3 regions of the Thauera sinica genome follow, and region 2 is predicted to be linked to each of the others. Evidence: predicted binding sites of a transcription regulator. Region 2 holds the regulator's gene; each other region holds the start of a gene.
The links. The regulator FliA, encoded in region 2, starts transcription of late flagellar genes. The targets are predictions, from matches to a motif close to CTAAAGTTNNNNNNNNNNNNGCCGNTA.
Positions count from the first base shown of each region.

Region 1 (3,270 bases), 780 kb from region 2:
CTCGGGCGTGACGATGCCCCGGCGCGCGTAGTGCATCTGGGTGACATTGGCGCCGGCCCTGGCGCGGCGCGGCTTGCGGTGCAGGCCGGGAAAACGCAGCTCGTCGAGCCTTTCGTCGGCGGCGCGCATGCGGCCGTACTCGGACGAGAGGTCGGCCAGCACCTCGGTGTCGCCGCGTTCCTCGATCCACTTCTGGCGCAGCGCCGGCAGGCCGGAGCGGATGTCGATCCTGGCCGCCGGATCGGTGTAGGGGCCGGAACAGTCGTAGACGAAGATCGGCGGATTGGGCTCGGCGCCGAACGAGGCCGGCGTGTCGCTCTGGCTGATCTCGCGCATCGGTACGCGGATGTCGGGGCGCGAACCCTCGACGTGGATCTTGCGCGAATTGGGCAGCGGCGCGATGGCGGCTTCATCGACGTGCGCCTTGGCAGCGATGAATTTGTCGTTGGCGTTCATGGGCGGTGTCTCCGTGGGGCGGTATGGTCGTCGGGCGGGCCGCGGCCCGCCGGTGGGGTGGTGAGGGGATGGTGGCCGGCCCTACTGCGGGTCGGGCTGCCTGCGCCACAGCGCGTGGAAGTGGTGCACCGGGCCATGGCCGCTGCCGACGGCGAGTTCGCCGGCATGCGCGATCGCGCCCAGCAGCCACTGGCGGGCCTGGCGCACCGCCGCCTCGACCGGGCGCAGGACGTGCGCGCCGGCCGTCCGCGGCAGCAGCGCGGCCACGGCCGAACTCAGCGAGCAGCCGGTGCCGTGGGTGTTGCGGGTGTCGATGCGCGGTGCCGGCAGCTCGACCATGCGGTCGCCGTCGAACAGCAGGTCGACCACTTCGTCGCCGGGCAGGTGGCCGCCCTTGAGCAGCACCCAGCGCTCGGAGGACAGCGGCAGCAGTTCGCGCAGGCGCTCGGCGGCGCGGTACATCTCCTTGACCGTGTCCGGCGCGCGCCGCTCGAGCAGCACGCCGGCCTCGGGCAGGTTCGGGGTGATCAGGAACGTCTGCGGGAACAGCGCCTCGCGCATCATCGCGATCGCGCTCCCGGCCAGCAGGCTGTCGCCGCTCTTGGCGGCCATCACCGGGTCCAGCACGACGTTGGCCGCCTTCCAGTGCGCCAGGCGGTCGGCGACGGCGGCGGTGACCTCGGCGTTGCCGAGCATGCCGATCTTGGTCGCATGCAGCGCGACGTCGGCGAACAGCGTGTCGATCTGCAGGCGCAGGAAGCCGGTGGGCGGGACGTGCACGCCGGTGACGGCGCGGGTGTTCTGCGCGGTGAGCGCGGCGACGACGCCGCAGCCGTAGGCGCCGAGCGCGGAGAAGGTCTTCAGGTCGGCGAGCACGCCGGCACCGCCGGACGGATCGACGCCGGCGATGGAAACCACGTTCGGAATGCCGGAAACGGCACTTGAGGCCGTGCCGGAAGCGGCAGCGGACGGATGACTGGCAGGACGACTCATGGACACGTTTCCCTACGCCGGTGCGAGCCGGATCAGGTTCCAAGGGTTTCTCTCAGCCCGCAGACGCGGCGGGCACCCCTAACGGCGAGGAGGAACGATACTGGAAGCGTTCCGGCCTAGCAAGGTGACCGAAGTCACGGGCGGCGCGGCGGGCGGCTCAAGATTCGGCGGTGCCTGCCGTCAAAATGACCGATAGCGCACCGAGCCTTTGCGACCCGATGAAACCCGCCCGCCTGTTTGCCGCCCTGCTGCTGTTGCCCGCCGCGCTGCCGCTGTGCGCCGCCGACTGGCAGATGGTGGTCCGCGACCGCAACCGCCAGGTCGAGATCGACCGTGCCAGCATCTTCAATTCCGACCGCGGCACCAAGGTGTCGTGGGCGAGGGTGGTGCTGGCGTCGGAGGAGGCGGCGACCGCCGGCTATGCCACGATCAAGGCGCTGAACCGCTACGACTGCATGAACCGCAGCTTCCTCACGGTCAAGCGCGTCTATCTGGATGCCAGCGAGCAGATCCTGCGCGAGGAAGCGGTCGCCGAGCAGGCGCCGATGCTGGTGGCGCGCAACTCGGTCGACGAGCGCCTGTGGCGCGAGGTCTGCCGTCCGCCCACGGCCAAGGACCTCGAGAAGATCGCCGACGAGGCGGTCAAGGCCACCGCCGGGGCGCTGGAGGCGGGGAAGACTGCGCGTCCGCCCGAGGCGAAGCCGCCGCAGGCGGCCGCGGCCGGCTCCGCGCCCAGGCCCGGGCCGATGGCGCAGGCCAGGCCCGAGCCGATTCCGCGCACCGATCCGGCGGCGCGGCCGGCGCCGATCCCCGCCCGCGACGCCGCGGCCGCGCAGTTGCGCAGCGGCGACATCAAGCCCGCCGGCGCGGAGCCGCCGCAGGCCGCCATCGCGCCGCCCCTGCCCAGGCTCGACCTGGCGCCGCCGCCCGAGCGCGCGCCGGACACGAAGGCGGACGTCGCGGGCACGGCCAGGCCGGAACCGAAACCGCCGGTGGCCGCGGCCGGCCGGCCGGCCGGCGAGCCGAAGCCGGTGCCGCCCGCCGCGGCCAGGCCCCGCCCGGCGGCCGCGCCGGTGCGCGAACGGCATGCGCTCGACGAGGCCGCCTTCGCCGCGCTGTCGCTGCACCGTACCGCGGCCGCCGCATCCAGGCCGGTGCCCGTCCGGGCGCAGGACGGCACGCGTGCTGCGGGCGCGGCGCAATGGAGCTACCAGGGCGAGACCGGGCCGGACCAATGGGGCCGCCTGCGCCCCGAGTGGCAGGTGTGCACGCTGGGAACGCGGCAGTCGCCGATCGATCTGCGGGACGGCGTGGGCGTCGAACTCGAGCCGGTGAAGTTCGACTATCGTCCGTCGCGCTTTCGCGTCACCGACACCGGCACCATGCTCCGGGTCGATCTGGACGAGACGATGAGCATGGAGGTGCGCGGCCGGCGCTACCTGCTGGAATACCTGACCCTGCACCGTCCCGCCCAGGACCGCGGCGCCGCGCCGGCGCAGGACATGGTGGCGCATCTGCGGCACCGCGACGCCGACGGCAATCCCGCCATGCTGGCGGTGCCGCTGGCGGCGGGCGAACAGGGCAATGCCGTGCTGCAGATGCTGTTGAACAACCTGCCGCTCGACAAGGGGCGCAGCCATGCACCGGCCGCGCCGATCGATCTTTCCGCGCTGCTGCCGGCCAGCCCGGCGCACTATCTGTACAGCGGCTCGCTGCCGGAGCCGCCCTGCACCGAAGGCGTGCTGTGGGTGGTGATGAAGCAGCCGGCGCCGATGTCCGCCGATCAGCTCGCGGCCTTCGCCCGCCTGTATCCGCCCAACA
Region 1 is NZ_CP023439.1:369,802-373,071, forward strand. It holds gene thiC (phosphomethylpyrimidine synthase ThiC) at 1-456, opposite strand, end outside; gene thiD (bifunctional hydroxymethylpyrimidine kinase/phosphomethylpyrimidine kinase) at 538-1,449, opposite strand; TPP riboswitch at 1,442-1,539, opposite strand; gene CCZ27_RS01740 (surface-adhesin E family protein) at 1,668-3,270, shown strand, end outside.
Region 1: the regulator FliA is predicted to act here: its motif matches at 1,606-1,632, upstream of CCZ27_RS01740 (surface-adhesin E family protein).

Region 2 (3,270 bases):
CGGCGCGAACAGCAGGCTGGCGTTGATCTCGACGCTGATGCCAAAGGCGCCTTCGGACACATTGACCTGCCCGTCGCGCGTCAGCGGCGAAAGCACGCGCCGGATCTCGTCTGCCATGCTGCGCAGCCGCTGCGCGTTGTCGCGGCGCTGCGCCTCCTGTTCCGGCGTCGACGGCGTGGCCGGCGCCATGGTGATCGGCTGCACGACGATCTGCTGCCCGCTGTCGTTCAGGTTGATGTTGCGGAAAGCCTGGACCATGGAGTCCGACAGCACGCGGTACTTGCCTTCGTTCACCGACGACAGCGAATACATCACGACGAAGAAGGCGAACAGCAGGGTGATGAAGTCGGCATAGGACACGAGCCAGCGCTCGTGGTTGTCCTGCTCCACGTCCTTCCTGCGCTCGCGCCTGTCCCGACGAACCATGGAAGATCTCGCTCCTGTCGCCGCGGCGTGCCGGGCCGGTCAGGCCACGTAGCCGCGCATGCGGCTCTCGACGATGCGCGGGTTGTCGCCGTTGGCGATGCCGACGATGCCATCGACGAACATCTCCCGCATCGTCGCCAGCGTGGAGATGTGCGACATCAGCTTCTTGGAGATCGGCAGGAACACCAGGTTGGCCAGCCCCACGCCGTAGATGGTCGCGACGAAGGCCACGGCGATGCCGGAGCCCAGCTTGGACGGATCGGTGAGGTTCTCCATCACGTGGATCAGCCCCATCACCGCGCCGAGGATGCCGATCGTCGGCGCATAGCCGCCCGCGCCTTCCCAGATCCGCGCCGCCTGCCGCATCTGCGCTTCCCACACGCCGATCTCCACCTCCAGCACCTCGCGCAGGCGGCCGGGTTCCACGCCGTCGACCAGCAGTTGCAGCCCCTTGCGCATGAAGGGATCGCCAACCGCCGTGGCCCGGTTCTCCAGCACCAGCAGCCCTTCCTTGCGTGCGATCTGGCTCCAGCCGGAAACCTGGGTGATGATCTCCTCGTGGCTGACGGCGGGCGGCACGAACACCCAGCGCACCATGCGCACGCCCTCGACGAAGGTACGCAGCGGGCTTTGCAGCATGACGGCGCCCAGCGTGCCGCCGACCACGATCATGAAGGCGGTCGGCTGCAGCAGCGAAGAAATGTGCCCGCCTTCCAGCGACTGGCCGACCAGGATGGCGGCAAGGCCGAGGGTGACGCCGACCAGGCTGATGCTATCCATGCGCGAGCGGCCCCTTCATCCCTTGCGCATCAGATCTGCGCCGGCCTTTTCGGCGGGCGGCCGCGGCGCGCACCGCTGCCGGCCGGGGCGCCGACGCCGAGGACCCGCGCGCGCAGGCGGGCCACTGCCTGGCTGTGGAGCTGGCAGACGCGCGACTCGGTCACGCCCAGCACCTCTCCGATCTCGCGCAGGTTCAGTTCCTCGTCGTAGTACAGCCCCATGACCAGCTTCTCGCGCTCGGGCAGGTCGTCGATCGCGCGCACGAGATTGGCGCGCATGTCGGCATCCTCGAGGATGACGAGCGGATTGGCCTCCGGCTGGCCGAGGTGGCGCTCGAAATAGTCCTCGCCATCGCCCTCGGCGAAATCCTCGAAATAGACGAGTTGATGGCCGCGCGCGTCCTGCAGCATCTGCTGGTATTCGGCGAGCGGCACGCCCAGCGAGTCGGCCAGCTCCGTCTCCGACGGCGGGCGGCCGTGCTGCTGCTCGAGCGCGTGGATGGCGGCCTCGATGCGGCGCATGTCGCGGCGCAGGCTGCGCGGCAGCCAGTCGTTCTCGCGCAGGCCGTCGAGCATGGCGCCGCGGATGCGCTGCACCGCGTAGGTCTCGAACTGCGCGCCGAGGCCCTCTTCGTAACGGCCGATGGCATCCAGCAACCCGATCATTCCATTCTGGATCAGGTCATCGACGTCCACGCTCGCCGGCAGTTTCGCCATCAACTGGAACGCGATGCGCTTGACCAGCGACGCATAGGCTTCCACGAGGTGCCCCTTGTCGAGTTTTCCTGCTGCGTCGTACATCCGGTCGGCCTGTGTGTCCTGTTGCGGCGGGAAGGCGCACTCGCCACCGCCATCCTGATTGCGGGACTGCATTCTCCCGCACTGTCGCAGGCATTACCAGCGGCGGCGGTCAGGCTTGTCATCCGTGCGACCGCGCGTCCGCCGTGCCGCAGGCGGGCAGCCGCGCCCACGAGGTGTATCGCCGCGCGGCCGGCGCCGCGGGCCGGCCGGGCCGTGCGGCCAGCACAGGCCGGGCGAGCCCGGCCGCGAGGTCGTCGCGCTCGACTTCGCCGAGCCAGGCCAGCGGCACGCCGACATGGCGGCGCACCAGCGTGTCGAGGCTGGCGAAGAAGGCGGCGGCATCGGCCCTACCGCGCGCACGGCACACCGCGACGTCGACCGAACCCGCCCCGCCGGCAGCCAGTTGCTTGATGGCCTGGTACGCCTCGGTGGCACCGCAGGCGCTCGCCTCCGCCACCAGCAGGCGGCGCGGCGCGGCATGCACGAGAGCCGAAGGCTCGGCGGCGGCGGCGCCGTCGGCGTGGATCAGCACGAACCCCGCATGGCGATGCAGGATGCGCAGGGCCTCGAACAGGCAGGTCCGCCGCGCATCGTCGAGCAGCGGCAGGGTGAGCGCCGCCGCTGCTGCCGGAACCCGGCCGAGCAGCCCCGGCACCGGCTGCACCACCGACGACAGCAGGGTGCGGCCGTCGAGCAGTTGCAGCAGGTCCGGCCCGGCACCCAGGCCGAGCGCGCCGCCCAGCCCGGCCTCCCCTTCGGCCTCGTCGATGACGAGCACGCGCAGGGCATGGCCGGCGATGCGGTGGGCGGCCATCACCGCGTTCTCCGCACGCAGCCGGCCGGCCGAATACAGGGCCGCCACCTGGGGCGGCGACCGGCGGAACAGCCGGCGCAGCCCGGCCGCCTGGTCTTCGCGCGCATCGGCCATGTCAGGCTCCCGCGCCGGCCGCCGCGAGCATCATGCCGGCTTCGTCGTCGTGCAGATGCCAGGGCGATTCCGCCGCCTGCTCGCGCATCGCGCGGTGCAGCAGATAGGCGCGGTTGGGCAGGTGCAGATCCTCCGGCACGCGCTGCCCGTTGGCCAGGAACAGGATGTCGAGCTTGCGCCGGATCGCCACGTCGACCGCCGGCGCCAGCGAGGCCGCCTCGTCCACCTTGGTGACGATGCAGCCGGCCAGGTCGCCGCCCCGGTAGGCGCGCACCACGTCGTCGAGCGTGTCGCCGCGGCAGGTGGCGTTGAGCAGCAGCAGCCGGCGCACCTCGC
Region 2 is NZ_CP023439.1:1,151,637-1,154,906, reverse strand. It holds gene motD (flagellar motor protein MotD) at 1-426, opposite strand, end outside; gene CCZ27_RS05055 (flagellar motor protein) at 466-1,206, opposite strand; gene CCZ27_RS05050 (RNA polymerase sigma factor FliA) at 1,236-2,006, opposite strand; gene CCZ27_RS05045 (MinD/ParA family ATP-binding protein) at 2,125-2,934, opposite strand; gene flhF (flagellar biosynthesis GTPase FlhF) at 2,936-3,270, opposite strand, start outside.

Region 3 (3,270 bases), 1.7 Mb from region 2:
CGCCTTCGGCATCGTGGTCGCGGTGATGGGGGTGGTGAACGTGATGGGTTCGGTCGGCCAGCCGCCGGCCGTGCTGGGCAAGATGATCGGCGGTGCGCTGGTCGGCACCTTCCTCGGCATTCTCCTCGCGTACGGCTTCGTGGGGCCGGTCGCCAGCCAGCTCGAGCAGCGCGTGGAAGAAGGCGGCAAGATCTACCAGTGCGTGAAGGTGGTGCTGCTCGCCAGCATGAACGGCTACGCGCCGCAGGTGGCGGTGGAGTTCGGACGCAAGGTGCTGTATTCGACCGACCGGCCCGGCTTTGCCGAGCTGGAGCAGGAAATCAAGAACCGCAAGGGCTGACGATGGACCCCGCGTTCCGGCCTGCCGGCTACGGCCTTCCTGACCTTTCCGCCGCGCCGGGCGCGGCCGGCCGGGGCATGGCGGCGAGCGCTTCGGTCCGGCAGCCCGAAGGGCGTGCTCCTGCGGGGAGGGCCGTCCGGTGAGCGACGACACTCAGCAGCCCATCGTTGTCAAGCGCATCAAGAAGGGCGGCGGCGGACACCATGGCGGCGCCTGGAAGATCGCCTATGCCGACTTCGTCACCGCGATGATGGCCTTCTTCCTGCTGATGTGGCTGCTGGGCTCCACCGCGCAGGGCGACCTCGAAGGCATCGCGGACTACTTCCAGAATCCGCTCAAGGTGGCGATGCAGGGGGGCGAGGGCTCGGGCGACAGTTCGAGCATCATCAAGGGCGGCGGCGAGGATCTGAGCCGCTCGGTCGGCCAGGTGCGGCGCGGCGACAAGGAGTCGACCCGCGCGATCAACCTGGATGCGGCGACCAGCCACGTGCAGCGGGATGCCCCCGGCGCGACCGGCAGCAGCGAGGAGGGCGAGATGCGGCGCGAACGGGCGAAGCTCATCGATCTGCAGGGGCGGATCGAGGCCCTGATCGAAGCCAGCACCACGCTGCGCCAGTTCAAGAACCAGATCCTCATCGACATCGTCAACGAGGGCCTGCGCATCCAGCTCGTCGACGAGCAGAACCGGCCGATGTTCCTGTCGGCGAGTGCCGAGCTGCGCCCTTATTCGCGCGACCTGCTGCGGGCGATCGGCCATGCGCTCAACGACGTGGAGAACCGCGTCAGCCTGTCGGGCCATACCGACTCCGGCCAGTACGCCGGCGGGGAGCGCGGCTTCTCGAACTGGGAACTGTCGGCCAACCGCGCCAACGCCGCGCGCCGCGAACTCGTCGCCGGCGGCCTCGAGGCGGGCAAGGTGGTGCGCGTGGTGGGCCTGGCGGACACCATGCACCTGAACCGCGACGACCGGCTCGACCCGATCAACCGGCGCATCAGCATCATCGTGCTCAACAAGCGTGCCGAGGAGGCGTTGCGCAGCGAGGCTGCGAAGGCGGAAGCCGCACGCCCCGTTCCGCAGCCGCCGGCGTGATCCTTGCCCGGGTCCGTCCGGCCCGGGTGATCCGCCTCCTCAAGTCCGCCAGCGATCGGCCGATAATCAGGTGGTCCCCGCCGATCATCCGCATCGGCGGCGCGCAGGCGGAAGAACCAAATGTCCGATCTACTGAAGAACATCGACGCGCGCACCCGGCTTGCGGGTACCAACAAGCTGGAGATTCTGCTGTTTACGCTCGGCGTCGACGAGCGCACCGGGCGGCGCGAGACTTTCGGCATCAACGTCTTCAAGGTCCGCGAAGTGATGCGCACGCCCGCGATCACCGCCGCGCCCGAAATGCCTTCCGCGGTGCAGGGCATGGTCAGCCTGCGCGGCGAACTGGTGCCGGTGGTCGACCTTGCCAGCTACGTGGGCATCGGCGGCGGCGCGCGCGACATCATGATCGTCACCGAATACAACGGCCATACCCAGGGATTCCTGGTCGAGAACGTCGACACCATCCTGCGCCTGGACTGGTCGCAGATGCGCGTACCGCCCGGCATGCTGGTCGCCAAGATGGGCGGGCTGGTGACGGCGGTGACCGAGCTGGCAGACAACCGGCTGGTGATGATGCTTGACGTCGAGCGCGTGCTGTCCGAAACCACCCGCTACGACGACGAACTGCTCTTCAGGGAGATCGTCCACCTGCCCGGCGCCGACGCCCACACGGTGTACTTCGCCGACGACTCGTCGGTGGCGCGCCGGCAGATCTCGCAGACGCTCGACGCCATGGGCGTGCGCCACATCGGCTCGGTGAATGGCCGGCAGGCGTGGGAGGAACTGAAGAAGGTCGCCGCCCATGCGCAGGCCCACGGCCGTGCGATCAAGGACTTCGTCAGCCTGGTGCTGACCGACGTCGAGATGCCGGAGATGGACGGCTACATCCTCACCAAGCACATCAAGTCGGACCGCCGCTTCGAGGGCATTCCGGTGATCATGCATTCCTCGCTGTCGGGCATGTCGAACCAGCAGCTCGGCCGTTCCGTGGGTGTCGACGAGTACGTATCGAAGTTCGAGCCGCAGCGGCTCGCACAGACGATCGGCCGCCTGCTTGCCGCCGGCGATGCGGCTCGGGAAGAGAATTGAGGCACGCATCATGTTGAATTCCGACGCCCAGGACGACAGCGAACTGTTCGAGTCGGTCGATGGCCGGACGCGGCTCGCCGGTTCCAACCGCATGGAGTTGCTGCTGTTCTCGCTCGGCACGGACGAGTGTTTCGGCATCAACGTGTTCAAGGTGCGCGAAGTGTCGCGCACGCCCTTCATCACGCGCACGCCCAACATGCCGCACGGCATGGAGGGCCTGATCTCGCTGCGCGGCAACGTGATCCCGGTGCTGTCGCTGAACACGGTGCTCGGCCTGGGCCGCGCCGTCGTATCCGGCGGGGCGATGATGGTGACCGAGTACAGCAAGCACACGCTTGGCTTCCTGGTCCAGGCGGTCGACCGCATCGTGCGGGTGGACTGGGACAAGGTGCATGCGCCGGAGAACCTGGCCAGCGGCACCTCGGGCTTCATCACCGCCATCACCCAGCTCGACGACGGGCGCCTGGTATCCATCCTCGACGTCGAGACCATTCTCGCGAACACCTTCGGCGAGGCGGTGGTGGGCAACATCGCGCCGGTCGCCAACGGCCACGAGGTGAACGTCTTCTTCGTAGACGACTCGTCGGTGGCGCGGCGCAAGATCGCCGAGGTGCTGGACCGCCTCGGCGTGCGCCACAAGCACGCGCAGAACGGGCTCGAGGCGTGGAACAGGCTGGAGGGCATCGCTTCGCATGCGGCGCTGACCGGGCGCAGCGTGGCCGACGACATCGACGTCATCATGGTCGATGCC
Region 3 is NZ_CP023439.1:2,872,639-2,875,908, reverse strand. It holds gene motA (flagellar motor stator protein MotA) at 1-340, shown strand, start outside; gene motB (flagellar motor protein MotB) at 480-1,430, shown strand; gene CCZ27_RS12390 (chemotaxis protein) at 1,551-2,519, shown strand; gene CCZ27_RS12385 (chemotaxis protein) at 2,530-3,270, shown strand, end outside.
Region 3: the regulator FliA is predicted to act here: its motif matches at 1,469-1,495, upstream of CCZ27_RS12390 (chemotaxis protein).